One region of the Inquilinus sp. Marseille-Q2685 genome, then DNA from elsewhere that is predicted to be linked to it. Evidence: riboswitches for the same ligand, from Rfam matches in the RefSeq annotation. Region 1 holds a riboswitch; each other region holds the start of a gene.
The links. A riboswitch is a leader RNA that binds a small molecule or an ion and turns the genes downstream of it on or off. The one in region 1 is predicted to bind cobalamin.
Positions count from the first base shown of each region.

Region 1 (7,231 bases):
GGGATGCAGTGGATGCAGGATCACTTCCTGATCTGACCACGGCCGTCTTTGGAACCGGTATTGCAACTTAAACTGTCATGCCCGGGCTTGACCCGGGCATCCAGAGGATGTCGAGACCCTCTGGATTGCCGGGTCGAGCCCGGCAATGACACCGGGGGCTTGGGGGGAACCCTCGGCCGGACGGCAGTGGACAGGCCCGCACGATGACACAGCCCCCTGTGCTCGAGCTCAGCGGCATCTCGAAGGCGTTCGGCGGCGTCCGGGCCCTTCGGGATGTCGACTTCGCGCTCAAGGCCGGCGAGATCCACGGCCTGGTCGGCGAGAACGGCGCCGGCAAGTCGACCCTGATGAAGATCATCGCCGGCGTGCATTCGGAGTATGAGGGCCGGATGCGGATCGACGGCCATGACGTGCGCTTCCGATCGGCCCGCGACGCGCTGGCCGCCGGCGTCGGCATGGTGCATCAGGAGCTCAGCATCGTGCCGGACCTCAGCGTGGCCGAGAACGTGTTCCTCGGCTCGCAGCCGCTGACCCGGCTCGGCGTCGTCGACTGGGCCGGCATGCGCCGCGCGGCGGGGGAGCAGCTGCGCCGCCTCGGCATCGACCTCGACCCGCGCACCCCTGCCGGCGCCCTGCCGATCGGGCTGCAGCAGCTGATTGAGATCGCCCGGGTGCTGTTCTCCGGCGCCCGCATCATCATCCTGGACGAGCCGACCTCCGCCCTGTCGCCGCCGGAGATCGAGCGGCTGTTCGGCGTGCTGCGGCGGCTGCGCGACGAGGGGCGCAGCTTCGTCTTCATCTCCCATTTCCTCGACGACATCCTGCGGATCTCCGATTCGGTGACGGTATTCCGCAACGGCCAGCGCGTCATGACTGCTCCGGCCGCCGATACCGACAAGATGATGCTGATCGACCGCATGATCGGCGCCGGCCATGACGAGCTGGAGGAGAGCTACACCGGCGAATTCCGGCTCGACCCCAAGCCCCGCCATCCGGTGGTGCTGTCGGTCGACGGGCTGTCGCTGGCCGGCCGCTACCGCGACGTCTCGCTCGAGGTGCGGGCCGGCGAGGTGCTGGGCATCTACGGCTTCATGGGTTGCGGCCAGCTCGAGCTGGCGCGAACCCTGTTCGGCAAGCTGCGCGCCGATGCTGGCCGGATCTCGGTCGAAGGGCGGCCGGTGCGGCTGTCCAGCACCGCCCAGGCCCGGCGGGCCGGCATCGCCTTCGTGCCGGAGAGCCGGCGGGCGATGCTGTTCCATCACGAGCCGATCTACAAGAACGTCTCGATCAGCATCCTCGACCGGATCTCGCGCTGGCTGCTGCGGCCGGAGGCGGAGCGCGGCATCGCCCGCAAGCATGTCGAGACGCTGCGTATCCGCACCCCGCATGTCGATGCCGAACTCGGCGCGCTGTCGGGCGGCAACCAGCAGAAGGTGGCGCTGGCCAAGTGGCTGACCTACGCGCCGCGGGTGCTGATTCTGAGCGAGCCGACCCGCGGCATGGATGTCGGCGCCAAGGAGGATGTGGTCGGCATCGTCCGCGGCCTGCGCGACCAGGGCATCGGAGTCGTCGTGGTGTCGGCGGAGCCGGAGACGGTGCTGGCGCTGGCCGACCGGATCGTGGTGATGCGCAAGGGCGAGATCGCCCGCGAATTCGCGGACGGCACGGTCAGCAAGGACCGCCTGCTCGAGGCGGCGTGACAGGGGACGGAACAGGCATGGGCGCGCAGACCACACAGACCACCGGCAGCCCGGGCTCCAGGCTCGGGGCGATGCTGGGCAGCCAGCTGCGCAACATCGCGCCCTTCATCACGCTGATCGCGCTGCTGGTGTTCTTCGGCGTCGCCAGCCCGTCCTTCCTGACGGTCGACAATTTCAGCAACATCCTGAACCAGGTCTCGGTCACCGCGATCATCGCCGTCGGCCTGACCTTCGTCATCCTGTGCGCCGAGATCGACCTGTCGGTCGCCGCCATCGCCAACGCCACCGGCATCGTCGTCGCCTTCCTGACGGTGCAGGAATCCTATGTGAACATCGCCAATGTGCCGCTGCCCGGCTGGGCCGCGATCCTGGTGGCGCTGGCCAGCTGCGTGGCGCTGGGGCTGATCAACGCCTTCGGCGTCACCCGGATCGGCATCCCGTCCTTCATCATGACGCTGGCGATGATGCAGATCGGTGCCGGCATCTGCGCCATGCTGGTGCGCGGACAGATCGCCTATGCCGTGCCGCCGATCCTCGTCACCCTGGGCTCGGGGTCGATCGGCGGCATTCCCTGGATCGTGATCGTGGCCGGGATCACGCTGCTGGTCGCGCATCTGGTGCTGACCTACACGCGCTTCGGCCGCTACGTCTACATGGTCGGCGGCAACCGTGAGGCGGCCGAGTTCTCGGGCGTCAACGTCCGGGTCATCATCGGCGCGGTGCTGGTGATCTCGGCGGTGTGCTCGGGCCTCGCCGGCATGCTCGGCGTCGCCTATTTCGGCAGCGCCCAGCAGAACGAGTTCGACACCTTCCTGCTCGACGCCATCGCCGCGGTGGTGGTCGGCGGCACCAGCCTGTTCGGCGGCCGCGGCGGCATCGGCAACACCATCATCGGCGTGCTGATCCTGGGCGTGCTGAACAACGGCCTCGACCATGTCGACATCGACAGCTTCCTGAAGATCCTGATCCGCGGCCTGATCCTGCTGGCGGCCCTGGTGATCAACGTCTACGCTCAGCGGCTGCGGACGGTGCGCGGCGCTACGTCCGCTTGACGGCGCCGCGCCGATCCCTATCTAGGGGACGCCCGGCGCCCTTTCGTCGAGGTCGATGCACCAGAGACGAGCATATATGACGGAGCCCATGGCCACCTCGCAGACCGGCCCGGACGACACCTCGCACGAGCACGAGGACATCCTGTATCCGGAGGCGGGCCCGTTCGTCCTGCTCCATCTCGCCAGCCTCGCGGCGATCTGGACCGGCGTCACCTGGCAGGCCCTGGTGATCTGCGTGGTCCTGTATGTCCTGCGCATCTTCGCGATCGGGGCCGGTTATCACCGCTATTTCGCCCATCGCGCCTATTCCACCAGCCGGGTCTTCCAGTTCATCCTGGCTTTCCTGTCGCAGAGCACGGCGCAGAAGAGCGTGCTGTGGTGGGCGGCCAAGCACCGGCACCACCACCAGCATTCCGACACCGAGCAGGACGTGCATTCGCCCCGGCACCGGGGCTTCCTCTATGCCCATCTCGGCTGGATCTTCTCGACCCGCCATCGCACGACGGATCTCACGAAGATCGCCGATTTCGCGCGCTACCCCGAGCTGATGTGGTTGCACAGATACGAGCTGACCCCGGCCGTCATCCTGGCCGCCATCGCCTTCCTGCTCGGCGGCTGGCCCGGGCTGGTGGTCGGCTTCGTCTGGAGCACGGTGCTGGTCTATCACGGCACCTTCAGCATCAACTCGCTGGCCCATGTGCATGGCCGCAAGCGCTACGTCACCGGCGACGATTCCCGCAACAACTGGCTGCTCGCGCTGATCACCATGGGCGAGGGCTGGCACAACAACCACCACGCCTATCAGAGCAGCGTGCGCCAGGGCTTCAGGTGGTGGGAGGTCGACCCGACCTTCTACATCCTGAAGGCGCTGTCCTGGTGCGGCGTTGTCTGGAACCTGAAGACCCCGCCCGAGGCCGTGCTGCGCAACGAGCAGCGCCTCGGCACCAAGATCATCGAGCGGGCGGCGGCCGAGCTGGCGGCGACCTTCCCGGTCGAGCGCATCGCGGCGGCGCTGCACGAGGCGCGGACCCACGCCCATGCGCCGACCCTGGCCGACATCCGGGACGCCCTGGCGACCGCGCAGCACAAGACCGCGGACCTGCTGGCCAAGGCGCATGTTCCGGGCTTCCCGACGCGGGACGAGGTCCGGCTGCGCGCCACCGCGATGTTCGCCAAGACCCGGTCGATGGAGGAGATCGTCGAGCGCGCCCATCGCCTGATCCTGGAAGCCCTCAGCAAGCGCCTGGCCGCGGCCTGAGCCCCCTGAGCCGCGCCATCGATTGACCGCCCGTCCCGCGCCGCCTACTGTGCCGCCATCGCGCAGCCGGTTCCCCGAAGGCAGACGCCCGAGGGGTGAAAAGGGAACGCGGGATGGCCGATCCTTGGCCTGATCCGCGGCTGCCCCCGCAACTGTAGGCGGCGAGCCCACCTCCGACAGCCACTGGCCGATGGCCGGGAAGGCGGAGGCGGGCGACGACCCGCGAGCCAGGAGACCTGCCGGCGAGGCGATGCGTGCGAACCGCCGGGCGGGGTGTACCGGTGGCGCGGGATGCGCGGCGCCACCAGGCACCGACTCCGGCGTCCGAGCCCCTTCCGGCCGAGCGAGGGGCGTGGCGTGAAGCATCGACCGACTGATGTCTGAGCTGCCGGCGGCGACGCTGGTGCTGGGCGGCGCCCGGTCGGGCAAGAGCCGCCATGCCGAGGCGCTGGTCGAGAGCCAGTCCGGCGACTGCATCTATCTCGCCACCGCCGAGGCCTGGGACGCCGAGATGGTGGAGCGCATCTCCCGCCACCAGGCGCAACGCGGCTCGCGCTGGCGCACGGTCGAGGCGCCGCTGGAGCTGGTCGAGACCCTTGAGCAGGCGGCCGGCCCCGGCCGCGCCGTGCTGGTCGACTGCCTGACCCTCTGGCTGTCCAATCTCATGCATGCCGACCGCGACATCGCCGCCGAGACCGACCGGCTGGTGCGCTGGCTCGCGGCGCCGCCCGGCCCGGTGGTGCTGGTGTCGAACGAGGTCGGCCTCGGCATCGTCCCCGACATCGCCCTGGCCCGCGCCTTCCGCGACCATGCCGGGCGCCTGCACCAGGCCGTGGCCGCCGTCGTGCCCTCGGTCGTCTTCGTCGCCGCCGGCCTTCCCCTGATCCTGAAATCCGCCTGAGGACCCCGAATGCCCGCCAAGATCCCCGCCACCGTCGTCACCGGCTTTCTCGGCGCCGGCAAGACCACGCTGATCCGCCACCTGCTGCAGACCGCGAATGGCCGGCGGCTGGCGCTGATCATCAACGAGTTCGGCGATGTCGGCGTGGATGGCGACCTCCTGCGCAGCTGCGGCGACGCCACCTGCCGCGAGGAGGATGTGGTGGAGCTGGCCAATGGCTGCATCTGCTGCACCGTGGCCGACGACTTCATCCCGACCATCGAGAAGCTGCTGGCCCGCGACGAGCCGCCGGAGCACATCGTGATCGAGACCAGCGGCCTGGCCCTGCCCAAGCCGCTGGTGAAGGCCTTCGGCTGGCCGGAGATCCGCACCCGGGTGACGGTCGACGGCGTCATCACCGTGATCGATGGCGCCGCCGTCTCCGAAGGCCGCTTCGTGCCGGACGAGGAAGCCCTGGCCGCCCAGCGCGCCGCCGACGAGGCGCTGGATCATGACAGTCCGTTGGAGGAGCTGTTCGAGGACCAGCTGGCCTGCGCCGACATGGTGATCCTGAACAAGACCGACCTGCTGGACGACGACTCCCTGTCGGCCGTCTCGACCGACCTCGCCGCCCAGCTGCGGCCGGGGGTGAAGGTGGTGAAGGCGCGACATGGCGCCATCGACGCCGCGGTGCTGCTGGGCCTCGGCGCGGCGGCCGAGAACGACCTCGCAGCGCGCCCCTCGCATCACGATGCGGAGGAGGAGCACGATCACGACGATTTCGAGAGCTTCCATGTCGATCTCGGCCCGGTGGCCGACCCGGACGCCCTGGCCCGCAAGCTGAAGCCGGTGATCGAGGCGCACGACATCCTGCGGCTGAAGGGATTCGCCGAGGTCGCGGGCAAGCCGATGCGCCTGGTGGTGCAGGCGGTCGGCGGCCGCATCCAGCACTATTACGACCGCGCCTGGCGCACCGAGGAGCCGCGCGGCACCACCCTGGTGGTGATCGGCGAGCGTGGCCTCGACCGCACCGCCATCACCGAAGCCCTGACGGCCTGAGCGGAATGGCGAGGCCGGTGCTCCCCCTCACCCGAAATCGCTACGCGATTTCGACCTCTCCCCAAGGAGAGGTGCATCAGCGCGCGCCGTCTGTTTCCCTCTCCTCGGGGAGAGGGAGGGACCCGTCGCGTTGGCGACGGGAGGGTGAGGGGGAGCAGGCCTCTCCATCGGGGAGCAATCCCTGATGCATCTCCTCGCCGCCAAGCCGGGCAGCATCGCCGATGGGTCGGAGGCGGTCGATCTGGGCCAGAGCCCGGGCGACATCGTCGTCCTGACCGCGGCGGACACCGAGCTCGCCTGCCTGTCGGCGGCGTGCGCCGGCTTCGGCGAGAATTTCCTCCGGCTGCGCCTGGCCAACCTGCTGCAGCTCGGCCACAACCTGTCGGTCGACACCTATGTCGACGACGTGGTGAGCCGGGCGAAGCTGGTGGTGGTGCGCCTTCTGGGCGGCGCCGGCTATTGGCGCTACGGCATCGAGCAGGTGCACGCCGCCTGCCGGCGCGAGGGCATCGCCCTGGCGGTGCTGCCGGGTGACGACAAGCCGGATGCCGATCTCGACGGCCTCTCGACCCTGCCGGAAGAGGCGAGGGGGCGGCTGTGGCGCTACCTGGCCGAGGGCGGCATCGAGAACGCTCGCGGCTTCCTGGCCTATGCCGCGAGTCTGATCGGCCACGACCTGCCCTGGGCCGAGCCCCGGCCGCTGCTGCGCGCCGGCCTGTACTGGCCGGACCTGCGGCATCCGTCGTTCGGTGAGATCGAGCGGCGGTGGAACCAAACAGAGGCAACCCTGCCAAATGTCTCCCCCTCCCCCTGCGGGAGGAAGGGAGGAGGGCTGGCGCCGCAAGATCCGGATCAGCAGGCCAAGTCCGATCCCCGCCTCGACAAACCCCTCCCCTGCCCCTCCCGCAAGGAGGGGAGGATCTGAGGAGGGCGCTCCGCACGCCACCACAGCCCCCATCGTCGGCCTCGTCTTCTACCGCGCCCTGGTGCAGGCCGGGAACCTGGCGCCGGTCGATGCGCTTGTCGCGGCCCTCAAGGCCCGCGGCCTGAACCCGCTGCCGGTCTTCGTCTCCAGCCTCAAGGACGCGGTCTCGGCCGAGCTCGTGGCCGACGCCTTCGCCCGCCACAAGCCGGCGGTGATCCTGAACGCCACCAGCTTTGCCGTCTCCAGCCCCGGCGGCCCGGCCCAGCCGACGCCCTTCGACGCGGCGGACTGCCCGGTGCTGCAGATGGTGTTCGCCGGCGGCGCCGAGGCGGCGTGGCGCGACGGCACCCGCGGCCT
Region 1 is NZ_CAKAKL010000001.1:286,471-293,701, forward strand. Features, by position in the region: gene LG391_RS01360 (sugar ABC transporter substrate-binding protein) at 1-36, shown strand, start outside; gene LG391_RS01365 (sugar ABC transporter ATP-binding protein) at 204-1,700, shown strand; gene LG391_RS01370 (ABC transporter permease) at 1,718-2,752, shown strand; gene LG391_RS01375 (fatty acid desaturase) at 2,841-4,010, shown strand; cobalamin riboswitch at 4,061-4,269, shown strand; gene cobU (bifunctional adenosylcobinamide kinase/adenosylcobinamide-phosphate guanylyltransferase) at 4,387-4,911, shown strand; gene cobW (cobalamin biosynthesis protein CobW) at 4,921-5,949, shown strand; gene LG391_RS01390 (hypothetical protein) at 6,134-6,874, shown strand; gene cobN (cobaltochelatase subunit CobN) at 6,936-7,231, shown strand, end outside.

Region 2 (7,231 bases), on a different contig from region 1:
ACGCTGGCGCGGCGTGACGCTGCTGCACGAGATGAAGGCGCGCGGCATTCCCGTCATGGTGTCCTCCGACAACACCCGCGACCCGTTCTACGCCTATGGCGATCTCGACGCGCTTGAGGTCTACGCCCAGGCGACGCGCATCCTGCATCTCGACCACCCGGTCGGCGACTGGCCGCGGGCGGTGACCGCGACCCCGGCCGCCGTGCTGGGCCGGCCCGATCTCGGCCGCCTGGCCGCGGGCGGCGGCGCCGACCTGGTGCTGCTGCGCGCCCGCAGCTGGACCGAGCTGCTGTCCCGCCCCCAGGCCGACCGGATCGTGGTCCGGAACGGCCGGGCGATCGACACCACCCCGCCGGACTACCGCGAGCTGGACGCGCTGCTGGCGCCCGAAGGAGAGCAGGCATGACCGACCTCACGGCGCTGAAGCGCGACCTGGAGGGGCTGCGGGTCACCGACGACCCGGTGCTGGTGAAGCAGAAGAGCCAGGATTTCTTCTGGTACTCGCCGGTGCTGAAGCGGCAGCTGGAGCATGTCACCGGCGACCTCGTCGTCTCCCCGACCTCGGAAGCCGAGGTGGTGCAGGCGCTGAAGGCCGCCTATGCCCATGGCGTGCCGGTGACGCCGCGCGGCGCCGGCACCGGCAATTACGGCCAGGCCATGCCGCTGTCGGGCGGCATGGTGCTGAACCTGGCGCGGATGAACCGGGTCACCGCGATCCGCCCCGGCGCGGTGGCGGCCGAGGCCGGCGCCGTGCTGGCCCAGATGGACGTGCAGACCCGGGCCCGGGTCGGGCAGGAGATGCGGCTGTTCCCCTCCACCTACCGGATGGCGACGATCGGCGGCTTCCTGGCCGGCGGCTCCGGCGGCGTCGGGTCGATCCGCTGGGGCGGCCTGCGCAACCTCGGCAACGTCATGCGGGTGCGGCTCGTGACCATGGAGGCGGAGCCGCGCATCCTCGACCTGACCGGCGAGGACCTGTTGAAGGCGCTGCACGCCTACGGCACCAACGGCATCATCACCGAAGTCGAGATCCCGCTGGCCGCGGCGCCGGAGTGGGTGGACGTCGTCGTCGGCTTCGACGACTGGATGGACGCGGTCCGCTTCTGCGAGGAGATCGGCCGGGCCGACGGGCTGCTGCTGAAGGAGATCGCGCCGGTCGCCGCCCCGGTGCCGCACGACTATTTCCTGAAGCACCGGAAGTTTATCCGCCGCGACCAGTCGGTGGCGCTGCTGATGGTGGCCGACTTCGCCATGGGCGGCTTCGAGGCCTTCATGAAGCGGTCGAAGGGCGAGGTGCTGTTCCGCGCCGACACCGCGACGGACCAGGAGAAGCGCGGCCTGCCGCCGCTCTACGAGCTGACCTGGAACCACACCACGCTGCGGGCGATCAAGATCGATCCGACCATCACCTATCTGCAGGTGCTGTACCCCTTCCCCGACCATCTGCGGCTGGTCGAGGAGATGACCCGGATCTTCGGCGACGAGGTGCCGGGGCATCTCGAGGTGATCCGCTTCGACGGCAACGTTACCTGCTCCGGCCTGCCGATCGTGCGCTTCACCACCGAGGAGCGGCTGGACGAGATCATCCGCATCCACGAGGACCATGGCTGCCTTATCTTCAACCCGCACCGCTACACGCTGGAGGAGGGCGGGATGAAGCGCACCGACGCGGTGCAGCTGGAGTTCAAGCGCGAGACCGACCCGCGCGGCCTGCTGAACCCCGGCAAGATGATCGGCTGGGACGACCCGGATTACGACCTGAACTCCGGCCGCATCTACCTGTTCCCGGGGCTGCAGGCGACGGGGTGAGGATGGTTCGTCCTTATTGGCCGGCGCCGTCCCCCTCACCCTCCCATTCGCCAACGCGAATGGGTCCCTCCCTCTCCCCGAGGAGAGGGGAAGAGACGCGGCACTCGTTCACCTCTCCCCCGGGGAGAGGTCGAAATCGCGCAGCGATTTCGGGTGAGGGGGCGGCTCCGGCCTCTCCGCCCGGCGGAACCTGACCGATGCGCGTGCTGGTGCTGTTCGCGCATCCGGTCGAGACCAGCTTCCACGCCGCGCTGCACCAGGCGATGGTCGACGCGCTGCGTCGGGCCGGGCACGAGGTCGACGACTGCGACCTCTATGCCGCGGGCTTCGATCCGATCCTGACCCGGGAGGAGCGGCTGCAGTACCACGATCTGTCGGCCAACCGCCGGCCGGTGGAATCCCATGTCGACCGGCTGCTGCGGGCCGAGGCGCTGGTGATCATGGCGCCGGTGTGGAATTTCGGCTTCCCGGCGATCCTGAAGGGCTGGTTCGACCGGGTGATGCTGCCCGGCGTGTCCTTTGTCATGCGCGACGGCCGGGCCTATCCGAATCTGCAGCACATCCGGAGTCTGACCGCCGTGGTCTCCTATGGCGGCACGCGCTGGGCGTCGCTGCTGATGGGCGACCCGCCGCGCAAGCTGGTGCGGCGCTGGCTGCGCGGACTGATCCGCCCCTGGGCGCCGGTGCGCTACCTCGCCCTCTACGGCATGAACCGGGCCAGCGACGCCGACCGCAACGCCTTCCTGGCCAAGGTGGTCGCGGCGGCGGAGCGGCTGTAGCCGGCTAAACCTCCACCTCGACCAGCGCGGTCTCGGGCTGGGAACAGCAGGCGAGGATCCAGCCTTCGGCGATCTCGTCGTCGGCGATGCCGCCATTGTGCTCCATCCGCACCTCGCCCTTCAGCTTGCGCACCAGGCAGGTGCCGCAGAGGCCCTGGCGGCAGGCGGTCGGGATGCGCAGGCCGCAGCCCTCCGCCGCCTCCAGCACGGTCTGGCCCGGCAGCACCGCCGCCCTGCGGCCGGAACGGGTGAAGGCTACCTGCATCCCCTCCCCCGCCGGCGCGGGCGGCGGCGCGACCGGGGCCGCGACGGGCACTGGCGCCGGGGTGGCGCCGAAGCTCTCCTCATGCCAGCGCGCCGCTGGCACGCCGAGTTCGCCCGCCACGCGCCTGGCCGCGTCCATGAACCGGTCCGGGCCGCAGCAGAACACCGTCCGCCCGGCCAAATCCGGGCACAGGGCGGACAGCAGCGCCCGCTCCAGCCGGCCGCTGGCCCAGCCCTCGCCCGCCGGCGCGCCGGTGACGACGAAGCGCAGGCGCAGGCCGGACGCCGCCTCGGCCATGTAGCCGAGCTCCGACCGGAACAGCAGGTCCTGCGGCCGCCGGGCGAAATGGACATAGACCACGTCGGTCTGCGGCGCGGTATCGAACAGCCAGCGCGCCATCGACATCATCGGCGTGGCGCCGCTGCCGGCCGACAGGAACAGGTAGCGCTCGGCCGGGTGGTCGAGCAGCGAGAAGCGGCCGGATGGGCCATGCGCCGTCAGCGCGTCGCCGACCTTGAGCCGGTCGAACAGCCAGCGGGTGGCGACGCTGCCCGGCTGCACCTTGGCGGTGATCTTGGCGTGGTGCGGCCGCGACGGGGTCGAGGCCAGGGTGTAGGTGCGCAGCACCGGCTCCGCCCCCACCGGCAGCTCCAGCGTCACGAACTGGCCGGGGCGGTAGGAGAACCAGCTGCCGTCCTCCGCCTCGAAGCGGAAGGTGCGGACGTCCGGCGCCTCCTCGCGGATGCCGATGCAGCGCAGCCGCGCGGTCTTCGCGTTCCACAGCTTCGGCGTGGCGGTCAGAGGGCCGGGCACGTCCCGCCGCCCTTACGCCACGTCGCGGATCGGGGTGGCGGCGGTGCCGCCGCCGAGCCGGCGGGTGATGGTGTCGGCGTACCAGTCGACGAACTGGATCACCGCGCCCTCATGCATCCGCGAATACGGCCCGGGCTCATAGGCCGGGGACAGGATGCCGCGCTGGTTCTCCTCGACGATGCGGCGGTCCTCGTCATTGGTCGCGGTCCACACCTCGGTCAGCGCCTGCAGGTCGTAGTCGACACCCTCGACCGCGTCCTTGTGCACCAGCCATCTGGTGGTGACCTCGGTCTCGGTCGGGCTGATCGGCAGGATGCGGAAGCTCAGCGCATGGTCGGCCAGCAGGTGGTTCCAGCTGTTCGGGTAGTGGTACAGCAGCATCGAGCCCAGCCTGGTGGTCGGGAAGTCGGCCAGGAGGCGCCTCACCGCCGGCTGGCCGCTCATGGTCATCGAATGGGCGTCGTTGATGAACGGCACCCGCATCACCCGGTACTGCATGTCGTCCGAGATCTGGTAGCGGCTGGGCAGGCCGATCGCCTCGCAGCTCTGCCAGTGCTCGAGGATCTCCGGGTTCTCCTCCATCCCTTTCTGGCCGCTGGTCAGGGTCGGCTGGTCGGAGAAGACGCGGCACAGCTCCGGATGGTTGCCGGAGCAGTGGTAGCATTCGCGGTTGTTCTCCATCACCAGCTTCCAGTTGCCGCGCTCGACGATGGTCGAGCTGTGGGCGACCTTGGCTTCGGAGAGGAAGTGCGGCGCCATGTAGGGCTCGACCATGCGCCGGAACGGCTCGAAGTCGCGCGGCTGGTCGGCCAGCGACAGGAAGATCCAGCCGCCGACCTCGCGGCAGGCCACCGGCTTCAGCCCGAATTCGGCCGGGTCGATCGCGTCCATCATGTCGCGGGCGAAGATCAGCTTGCCCTCGAGGTCGTAGGTCCACTGGTGATAGGGGCAGACCAGGCGAGGACGCGAGCCGCGCTCGTCGGTGCACAGGCGCGAGCCGCGGTGGCGGCAGACATTGTGGAAGGCGCGGATGGCGCGGTCGCGGCCGCGCACCACGATCACCGGATACTCGCCGATCTGCACGGTCAGGAAATCGCCCGGCCGCGTCACCTCGCAGGCATGGCCGATGAACAGCCACTCCTTGTAGAAGATGTGCTCCAGGTCCAGAGCGTGATAGGCGGGGCTGGTGTAGAAATCCCGCTTCAGGCTGAAGCCCGGCGCGCGGGAGAGCAGATCCATCAACATGGCCGAACGCGCTTCCATACCCGATCCTCTCCTCTGGGCACGGTCGCAGATGTGGCATCCGGGTACGCGCGCTCGGGGACCGGACCGGCCCGTCGCGAACATGCCCGCCGACCGCCCACCGCGATCACCGAACAGACTCCGTCGAGGCTGGTTTCCGGGCTCCGGCGGGCTTCCCGGCCCGGTGCGGCGCCTTCCCGGATCGCTCCAGTGGCCCCTGCCGCACCTTCACCGCCGTCACCGTTGCGGGGGCAGCGCCGGAGTCTCACCGGCTTCCCAATTCTCCGGCCCGCCGCTTCTGATCGGCGGCATCGGCCGGCACCTCTTGGCGGGGATCATGGCGCGACTCCGCGGCCCCGCACGCTCCAGAGCCGACACGCCATGACGCGGCTGCGACACCCATCCCGGACCGGCTGCGACTCGGCATTTTCTGCTGCCGGACGGCCGCGCCGCGCCAGCCTCTGCCGGCCGCGGAACGCGAATGCGCAGCCCCTGCCGGCGCGGCCGCGGATAATCGGGGAGACCGAAACCGGAGACCCGCCATGAAGCTGACCGACTTCAAGATCCTGACCTTCGACTGCTACGGCACGCTGATCGACTGGGAGACCGGCATGGTCAACGGGCTGGCGCCGCTGACCGCCCGCGCCAAGGCGCCGCTGACCCGCGACCAGATCCTGGAGGCCCATGCCCGGCACGAATCGGCGCAGCAGCGCTGGACCCCGGCGCGGCGCTACAGCGAGCTGCTGGCGATCGTCTACAAGCGCCTGGCCGAGGAGTGGGGCGTGGCGGCGAGCTGGGAGGAGGCGCTGGCCTATGGCCGCTCGATCAAGGACTGGCCGGCCTTCGCCGACACCGCCGGCGCGCTGCAGTACCTGAAGAAGTACTACAAGCTGGCGATCCTCTCGAATGTCGACAATGCCAGCTTCGCCCTGAGCAACGTCCGGCTGCAGGTCGAGTTCGACGCCATCTTCACCGCCGAGGACATCGGCAGCTACAAGCCGTCGGCGCGCAACTTCGACTACATGCTGGAGAAGCTGGGCGGCATGGGCATCGCCAAGGGCGAGGTGCTGCACACGGCGGAGAGCCTGTTCCACGACCACGAGCCGGCGACGGCGGCGGGCCTGGCCACCTGCTGGATCCACCGCCGCCACGCCGAGGGCGGCTTCGGCGCCACCATGAAGCCGGCGACCGAGCCCAAGGTCGATTTCCGCTTCACCAGCATGGCGGAACTTGCCAAAGCTCACCAGGAGGCGCTGCGGGGCTAGCCCGAACGCCGCCCGGCGGCCATCTGACGCGGTTTCCTGCGCTTCCGGTGCTCACGGACCTATGTCCGCTGCGCTCCGGTTCTCGGAAACCACGCCAGCTGACTCACCGGATCGACGTTCGGGCGAGACCCCGGGTGCTGCCGGCACGGGTTGAACGAGGGAAGGATGACGGGCGCGCCGAAGCTGGACCGGATCGATATCGCCATCCTGGCCCGGCTGCAGGCCGACGGGCGGATCACCAACGCCGCGCTGGCCGACGCGGTCGGCCTGTCGCCCAGCCCCTGCCTGCAGCGGGTGAAGCGGCTGGAGGCGGCGGGCTACATCACCGGCTACGGCGCCCGCATCGCCCTGGCGAAGCTGACCGAGACCGTGACCGTGTTCACCGAGGTGACGCTGAGTGACCACCGGCGCGAGGACTTCATCCGCTTCGAGGCCGGCCTGGCCACGGTCGAGGAGTTGCTGGAGTGCCACATGGTCAGCGGGGGCTACGACTATCTGCTGCGCTTCCTGACCCGCAGCATCGCCCATTACCAGCAGGTGATGGAGGCGCTGCTGGACCGGCGGCTCGGCATCGAGAAGTACTTCAGCTACATCGTCATCAAGTCGCCGATCCTGCGCCAGGCCGCCCCGCTGCAGAAACTGCTGCGGGCGGAGTAGCTCTTCGACGCGACTTCTTTGAGTCCCCCTCCCGCAAGGGGAGAGGGGACTAAAAAAGACATACCCTTATGAACGAGGAGTAAGGGCGCCTCCGCCCTCACCCCGTCGCCAAGCCGCGGAGGTTGCGGTTGGCGACGGCCAGCATCGACAGGTCGACCTGGTCCAGCGCCTTCAGCTCGGAGACCAGCTGGTCGATCCGGTCCACCGGGGCGCGGCGGTGGCCGACCCAGGCCTCCACCACATCGGCCCCGGCGGCGCCCGCCGGCGCGTCCTGCAGGGCGCGGACCGCCAAGTCGGCCTGCAGCGTGTACAGGTCGTCGACGATCGCCCCCACCGCCTGCTTCTGCCAGTGGTTGCTGGCCGGCATCCGGCTGGCGCCGTCGCGCAGCCAGGCCAGGCCC
Region 2 is NZ_CAKAKL010000009.1:232,392-239,622, reverse strand. Features, by position in the region: gene LG391_RS30035 (cytosine deaminase) at 1-406, shown strand, start outside; gene LG391_RS30030 (FAD-binding oxidoreductase) at 403-1,809, shown strand; gene LG391_RS30025 (NAD(P)H-dependent oxidoreductase) at 2,007-2,588, shown strand; gene LG391_RS30020 (hybrid-cluster NAD(P)-dependent oxidoreductase) at 2,593-3,666, opposite strand; gene LG391_RS30015 (aromatic ring-hydroxylating dioxygenase subunit alpha) at 3,679-4,929, opposite strand; cobalamin riboswitch at 5,039-5,249, opposite strand; gene LG391_RS30010 (haloacid dehalogenase type II) at 5,451-6,173, shown strand; gene LG391_RS30005 (Lrp/AsnC family transcriptional regulator) at 6,339-6,830, shown strand; gene LG391_RS30000 (NAD-glutamate dehydrogenase) at 6,928-7,231, opposite strand, start outside.
Region 2: another riboswitch for cobalamin. It lies ahead of LG391_RS30015 (aromatic ring-hydroxylating dioxygenase subunit alpha); the one in region 1 lies ahead of cobU (bifunctional adenosylcobinamide kinase/adenosylcobinamide-phosphate guanylyltransferase).

Region 3 (7,231 bases), on a different contig from region 1:
CTGGAACTGATCGGCGACCGCGAGACCCAGTACCCGGACGTCGCCCAGCTGGTCGAGGCGGCGGAGGAGCTGGTGCGCGACGGCTTCGTGGTGCTGCCCTACTGCAACGACGACCTCGTCACCTGCATGCGCCTGGCCGATGCCGGCTGCGCCGCGGTGATGCCGCTCGGCTCGCCGATCGGCTCCGGCCTCGGCATCTCCAACCCGCATGCGATCGAGATGATCTGCAGCCGGATCCAGGTGCCGGTGGTGCTGGATGCCGGCATCGGCACCGCCTCGGACGCGGCGCTGGCGATGGAGCTCGGCTGCTCCGCCGTGCTGCTGTCGACCGCCGTGGCGAAGGCGCGCGACCCGGTGCGCATGGCCCGGGCCATGGCCGCGGGGGTCGAAGGCGGGCGGCTGGCCTCTCTGGCCGGCCGGATCCCGAAGCGCCGCCTGGCCGACCCCTCCAGCCCGCAGCTCGGCCTGATCGGGACGTGATGGGCTCATGACCGGGCTGCCGTCGCCGCCGCTGCTGCTGATCACCGATCGGCGCCAGGCGGCACGGCCGCTGGCCGGCGTGGTGGCGGATGCGCTGGTCGCCGGCTGCCGCTGGGTCAGCCTGCGCGAGAAGGACCTGTCGGCGACAGAGCGCTTCGCCCTGCTGCATCGGCTGCGGGCCCTGGCCCGGCCGGTCGGCGCAGTCGTGACCGTCCATGCCGATCCCGACGCGGCCGCCGAGGCCGACGGGCTGCACCTCGCCGCCGGCGGCGACCCCGCCGCGGCCCGGCGGCGGCTCGGTCCCTCCGCCCTGATCGGCGCCTCCTGCCATTCGGGCGACGAGGTCGACGCCGCGGTCGCGGCCGGGGCCGACTACGTCACCCTCGGACCCCTGGCGCCGACCGCGAGCAAGCCGGGTTACGAACCCATCCTGTCCCTGGCGGAAGCCGGCGTCGTCGCGCGCCGCCATCCCGGCCGGGTGATCGCCCTCGGCGGGGTCGAGCCAGGGCTGGTGCCGGGGCTCATGGCCGTCGGCTTCGCCGGAGTCGCGGTGATGGGCGGGGTGATGCGGGCGGGTGATCCCACCGTCGCGATCCGTGCCCATCTCGCGGCGCTCCGCGGCGGCCTGGCCTGACCGCCTGTCGGGAGGCCTGCCCGCCATGCTATAGGTCGGGGCCGGATGAGTATCCCGACTCCATGAAGCTGCGGCCGCTGCGCGTCCTGGAATTCCTCCTGATCACGGTCCCGGGGCTGATCGGGCTGGTCCTCGCCCTGCGCGCCGCCATTCCGCTGATGGAGCTCGTCCAGGCCGAGCTGGCCCGGACGCCGGAGGCGCAGGAGGTCGAGGCCGCGCTGACCGCCTGGACCCGGGCCGGGACCTCGCCGGAACAGATCGATGCCGGGCTCGCCACGGCCTTCGCCGAGGACGACATCGACGGGGCCGCAGTCTGGCTGAAGGTGGCCGGGATGACGGGATACCCGGTCAGGCCGGAATGGCGGGAGCGGTACGAGGACGAGACCTCCACGACCAGCAGCGCGGCCCGGGCTGCCCGGCAGGCGGTTGCCGGCGCCGTGACAGGGGAGGGCCACGGCCTCTCCGGCCTGGCCGGCGCCTTCGCCGCCGACATGACCTTCGTCGGCGACCTGCGCGACATCGGCCGCGAGCTCTGGCATTTCGGCGGCGGCGACCCGGTGGACGAGCTGGCGCTGGGCCTGTCGGGCATCGGGCTGACCCTGACCGCGGCGACCTGGGGCTCCGGCGGGGCCGCGGCCCTGCCGCGCGGCGCGGTGTCGGTGTTCAAGATCGCGCGGCGGACGGGCCGGCTGTCGGCGCGCTTCGCCGAGCGCCTCGGCCGGATGGTGGCCGACGTGGTCGATTTCCCGGCGCTGCGCCGGCAGGTGCGGGAGGCCGGCTGGCAGGACACGGTGATGCGGCCCGGCGCGGTCTTCGCCGCCGCGATCCGCCGCGACCGCCTGGACGGGCTGGACGAGGCCGTCGGCGCCGCGGGCAGGGTGGCCGACCGGGTCGGCCCGGCGCAGTCGGTCGAGCTGCTGCGCTATGTCGACGACGTGCCGGACCTGCGCCGCATCGACGCGGTGTCGGCGGTGATGGGCGACCGCACCCTGGCCGTGTTCAAGGTGCTGAAACGCGGCGCGCTGACCACGGTGAAGGCGACGATCCGCTGGTCCCGGCGGCTGGCCGACCTCACCGCCACCGTGCTGTTCGGCGCGATCGGGTTCGTCTTCGCCCTGGTGTACTGGCTGCGGCTGCTGCTGCTCGGCCTGATCACCGGCGTGTGGTGGGCGTGCCGGGCCGCCTGCCTTGCCGCCCGTTGAGCGGTCAGCCGTCCAGCAGGTCGCGCGAGAGGATGCCGGCGAAGCTGGTCTCGGCCGGGCCGGTCATCAGCACATGGCCGTCGCTCTCGCGCCATTCGATCAAGAGCGTGCCGCCGTCCAGCTCGACCCAGGCGGTGCGCTCGGCCAGGCCGCGGCGCACCGCGGCCACGGCGGCGGCGCAGGCGCCGCTGCCGCAGGCCTGGGTGACGCCGACGCCGCGCTCCCACACCCGGTAGCGCAGCCGGTCGCGGGCCAGCATCTGGACCACGCCGATATTGGCGCGCTCGGGGAACAGCGGGTCGTGCTCCAGCACCGGCCCGACGCCGTCGATCTGCACCTTCTCGGCATCCGGCACGAAGAACACGGCGTGCGGGTTGCCCATGGACACGCCGACCCCGTCCGACAGCGCGCCGGAGGACACCGGCAGGTGCAGCGTGTCGGCCTCATGCGCCAGCGGGATGTCCTGCCAGCCCAGCCGGGCCGGGCCCATGTCGACCGTGACGCCGCCCTGGGGGGCGCCGCGGCATTCCAGCAGGCCGCCGCGGGTCTCGATCACGGCCTTGTCCACACCGCTGTCGGCCATGACCAGGGCGGCGACACAGCGCGTGCCGTTGCCGCAGGCGCCCGATTCGGTGCCGTCGGCATTGAGGATGCGCATGAACACGTCGGCGCCCGCGGTCTGCGCCGGCTCGATCACCAGCAGTTGGTCGAAGCCGACGCCGCGGTGCCGGTCGGCGATGCGGCGCGCCTGGTCGGGATGGATCGCGATCGGCCGCTCGCGTGCGTCCAGCACGACGAAGTCGTTGCCCAGCCCGTGCATCTTCCAGAACGGCAGGCCGTCCATTGCCCGCTCCCAAGGTCTCTCCCGCTCTCATATGGCATCAACCGGCCTCCGGACGCGAGGGCGGAGCCCTGCGTGATCGACAGGGCGAGGGCCGGCGGCTAGCATGGCGGCCGACGGTGCCCCGGGGAACCGGGGTGAAAAGGGAAGCCGGTGAGCCTGTCGGGCAAGGCCGGCGCTGCCCCCGCAACTGTAGGCGGCGAGCCCGCGCCCGAAGCCACCGGCTGACCCCGGGAAGGGGGCGTGCGGCGACGACCCGCGAGCCAGGAGACCTGCCGTCGAGAGTATGCGTGTGACGGGGCGGGGTGTCCCCGGGCGGCGCGTCGGGCGGCACCTGTCCGGCCGGCCTCCTCCCGCGACCCCTCGCCGAAGGCGGGAGATGCTGTGGTGTCCGATCTGACCGTGCGGCCGCTGGTGGCCGCGGATGTGCCGATGCTGCTCGACATGCTGCGCGAGCTGGCGGCGTTCGCCGGCGATGCGGCGGCGATGACGGCGCAGCGCGCCGACCTCGACGAGGCGCTGGCCGAGGCGCCGCCGCGCTTCCGCGGCCTGATCGCCGAGGACGGCAGCGGCGTGGTCGGCTACGTCACCTACACCATCGACTATTCGGTCTGGACCGGGGGCGACTTCATCCGGGTCGACGACGTCTATGTCCGCGAGCGGGCGCGCGGCCGCGGCGTCGCCCGGCAGCTGATGCGGGCCCTGGCCGATATCGGCGTGTCGCAGGCGATGCGGGTGCGCTGGGAGATGGCGTCGGACAATGCCGGGGCCCGCCGGCTCTACGACGGCATCGGCGCGGCGCCGCAGGACAAGACGATCTGGCGCTGGCCGGTGGCCGCCATGGAGTCCTTCCTGAACCGAACCGAGCCGCCGCCGGCCTCGGGCGGCGACGCCGTCCCCTCCGAATCCGGCCGCGGTCTGCCGGGCGAGGACGGCTTTATCCTGGTGCTGCGCCGGGAGAAGGACTGACCGTCGGCGGGGCCGCATTGACTCCGCGGCCCCGCCCGTCTAGAAGACCCGGCGCTGCGGGATGGGCCCGCAGCGAGACCCCACGGGGTGCCGCCAGTCCGCGAGTGTCGCGCACTGGCGCTTTTCCGTTTGGGGTCGCGCAATTCGAAGGGCGATCATGTTCGAAGGTCTGAGCGGCCGTCTCGGCGACATCTTCGACCGGCTTCGCAAGCGCGGCGCGCTGACGGAGGCCGATGTCGGCGCCGCCATGCGCGAGGTGCGCGTGGCGCTGCTCGAGGCCGATGTCGCCCTGCCGGTGGTCAAGGACTTCATCGACAAGGCGCGTGAGCGGGCGGTGGGCGCGGAGGTGCTGCGCTCGGTCACCCCCGGCCAGCAGGTCATCAAGATCGTCCATGACTGCCTGGTCGAGATGCTGGGCGGCACCGCGGGCGAGGCGCCCGACCTCAACGCCGCCACCCCGATCAACCTGATCGCCGTGCCGCCGGTGCCGGTGCTGATGGTGGGATTGCAGGGCTCGGGCAAGACCACCACCACCGGCAAGATCGCGCTGCGCCTGAAGAGGCGGGACAACAAGAAGGTCCTGATGGCGTCGCTCGACACGCGGCGCCCGGCGGCGCAGGAGCAGCTGAAGATCCTGGGCGAGCAGATCGGCGTCACCACCCTGCCGATCATCCCGGGGCAGGAGCCGCTGGCCATCGCCCGCCGCGCCATGGAGCGCGGCCGGCTCGAAGGCTTCGACGTCGTCATGCTCGACACCGCCGGCCGCCTCGCCATCGACGAGGAGCTGATGGCCGAGGTGGTGGCGATCCGCGACGCCACCAAGCCCACCGAGACCCTGCTGGTGGCCGACGCCATGACCGGCCAGGACGCGGTCAACGTCGCCCGCACCTTCCATGAGCGGGTCGGCGTCACCGGCATCGTCCTGACCCGTGTCGACGGCGACAGCCGCGGCGGCGCCGCCCTGTCGATGCGCGCCGTCACCGGCCAGCCGATCAAGCTGATCGGCATGGGCGAGAAGATGGATGCGCTGGAGCTGTTCCATCCCGACCGCATCGCCAACCGCATCCTCGGCATGGGCGACGTCGTCAGCCTGGTCGAGCGCGCGGCGCAGACGATCGAGAAGGAGGACGCCGAGAAGCTCGCGGCCAAGATCCAGAAGGGCGAGTTCGACCTGGAGGACTTGGCCTCGCAGCTGCGCCAGATGCGCAAGATGGGCGGTCTGCAGGGGCTGATGGGCATGCTGCCCGGCGTCGGCAAGATCAAGGACCAGATGAAGACCGCCGGCCTGGACGACAAGATGATCAAGCGGCAGGAGGCGATCATCTCCTCGATGACGCCGGTCGAGCGCCGCAACCCCAAGATCATCCACGCCAAGCGCAAGGTGCGGATCGCCGCCGGCTCCGGCACCTCGGTGCAGGACGTGAACAAGCTGCTGAAGCAGCACCAGCAGATGGCCGACATGATGAAGCGGATGAAGAAGCTGGGGAAGGCCGGGATGATGCGCGGCATGCCCAAGCTGCCGCCCGGCATGCTGCCGCCCGGCTTCAAGATGTAGGAGCGGCCCCGGCCGTTCTTCGTGAGTTTCGAGAATTCTAGAGTTTGACCTGAGGAGAGTACGTCAATGTCCGTCAAGATCCGCCTGACCCGCGGCGGCGCCAAGAAGCGCCCGTTCTACTCGATCGTGATCGCCGACACGCGCAGCCCGCGCGACGGCCGCTTCATCGAGAAGGTCGGCACCTACAACCCGATGCTGGAGAAGGATCATCCGGAGCGCCTGGTCCTGAAGGCCGAGCGCATCAAGCATTGGCTGTCGGTCGGCGCCCAGCCGACCGAGCGCGTCGCCAAGTTCCTCGGCCAGGCCGAGCTGGCGCCGATGCCGAAGTACCGCGAGACCCCGTCGAAGTCGGCCCCGAAGGCGAAGGCCCAGGAGCGCGCCAAGGCTGCGGCCGAGGCCGCCGCCGCGGCCGCCGAGGCTCCGGCCGAGGCCTGATCCGACCGGGCGCCCTTTCCCCACGCGGGGTGAGGGGCGTCCGCCGGACCGCCCGCTATGGCTCCATCCTCCAAGGTCTGCGTCGGCCAGATCACCGGGGCGCACGGCGTCCGCGGCCTGGTGAAGGTCAAGCCCTTCACCGCCGCCCCTGAGGACCTGACCGCCTACGGCCCGGTCTCGGACGAGGCCGGGGCGCGGCGCTTCGCCCTGCAGCTGCTGTCCTGGGCCAAGGACCAGTGGATCGTGCGGGTGGAGGGCGTCGCCGATCGCGACGCGGCCGACGCGCTGCGCGGCCTGCGCCTCTATGTCGACCGCGCCGCGCTGCCGGAGACGGAAGAGGACGAGTTCTACCATGCCGACCTGATCGGCCTGCCGGCGGTGCTGGCGGACGGATCGGCCTTCGGCACGGTGCGCGCTGTGTTCGACTTCGGCGCCGGCGAGATGCTGGAGATCGCGCGGCAGGGGGCAGGGGCCGTCATGATGCCCTTCACCCGGGCCGCGGTGCCGGTGGTCGACATCGCCGGCCGCCGCATCGTCGTCGACCCGCCGGCCGGTCTGCTGGAACCGGCGGAGCGGCCGCCGGAAGAGGGCGAGGATGACGACGCCGGGACTGGGGCCTGAGATGCCTTGGACCACCCGCGTCCTGACGCTGTTTCCGGAAATGTTTCCGGGCCCGCTCGGCCAGTCCCTGGCCGGAAAAGCGCTGGCGCGCGGCGACTGGGTGCTGGAATCGGTGGACATTCGCGGCTTCGCGCGCGATAAGCACCGCTCGGTCGACGACGCCCCCTTTGGGGGCGGCGCCGGCATGGTCATGCTTCCCCAGGTTCTGGACGACGCCGTGCAGGCGGTCCGCCGCCCGGGGGAGCGGCTGATCTATCTGAGCCCCCGCGGCCGGCTGCTCGATCAGGCGCTGGTGCGGGAGCTGGCGGCGGAGCCGGCGGTCGTCCTGCTCTGCGGCCGGTACGAAGGGGTCGACCAGCGGCTTCTCGACGCCCAGGGGGCGGAGGAGGTCAGCCTGGGCGATTTCATCCTGTCCGGCGGCGAGATCGCCGCGCTGGCCCTGATCGATGCCGTGGTGCGCCTGCTCCCCGGCGTCATGGGCAACGCGGAGAGCG
Region 3 is NZ_CAKAKL010000006.1:134,188-141,418, reverse strand. Features, by position in the region: gene LG391_RS24580 (thiazole synthase) at 1-480, shown strand, start outside; gene LG391_RS24575 (thiamine phosphate synthase) at 488-1,114, shown strand; gene LG391_RS24570 (hypothetical protein) at 1,177-2,316, shown strand; gene dapF (diaminopimelate epimerase) at 2,321-3,160, opposite strand; cobalamin riboswitch at 3,258-3,452, shown strand; gene LG391_RS24560 (GNAT family N-acetyltransferase) at 3,545-4,126, shown strand; gene ffh (signal recognition particle protein) at 4,284-5,681, shown strand; gene rpsP (30S ribosomal protein S16) at 5,748-6,116, shown strand; gene rimM (ribosome maturation factor RimM) at 6,174-6,737, shown strand; gene trmD (tRNA (guanosine(37)-N1)-methyltransferase TrmD) at 6,712-7,231, shown strand, end outside.
Region 3: another riboswitch for cobalamin. It lies ahead of LG391_RS24560 (GNAT family N-acetyltransferase); the one in region 1 lies ahead of cobU (bifunctional adenosylcobinamide kinase/adenosylcobinamide-phosphate guanylyltransferase).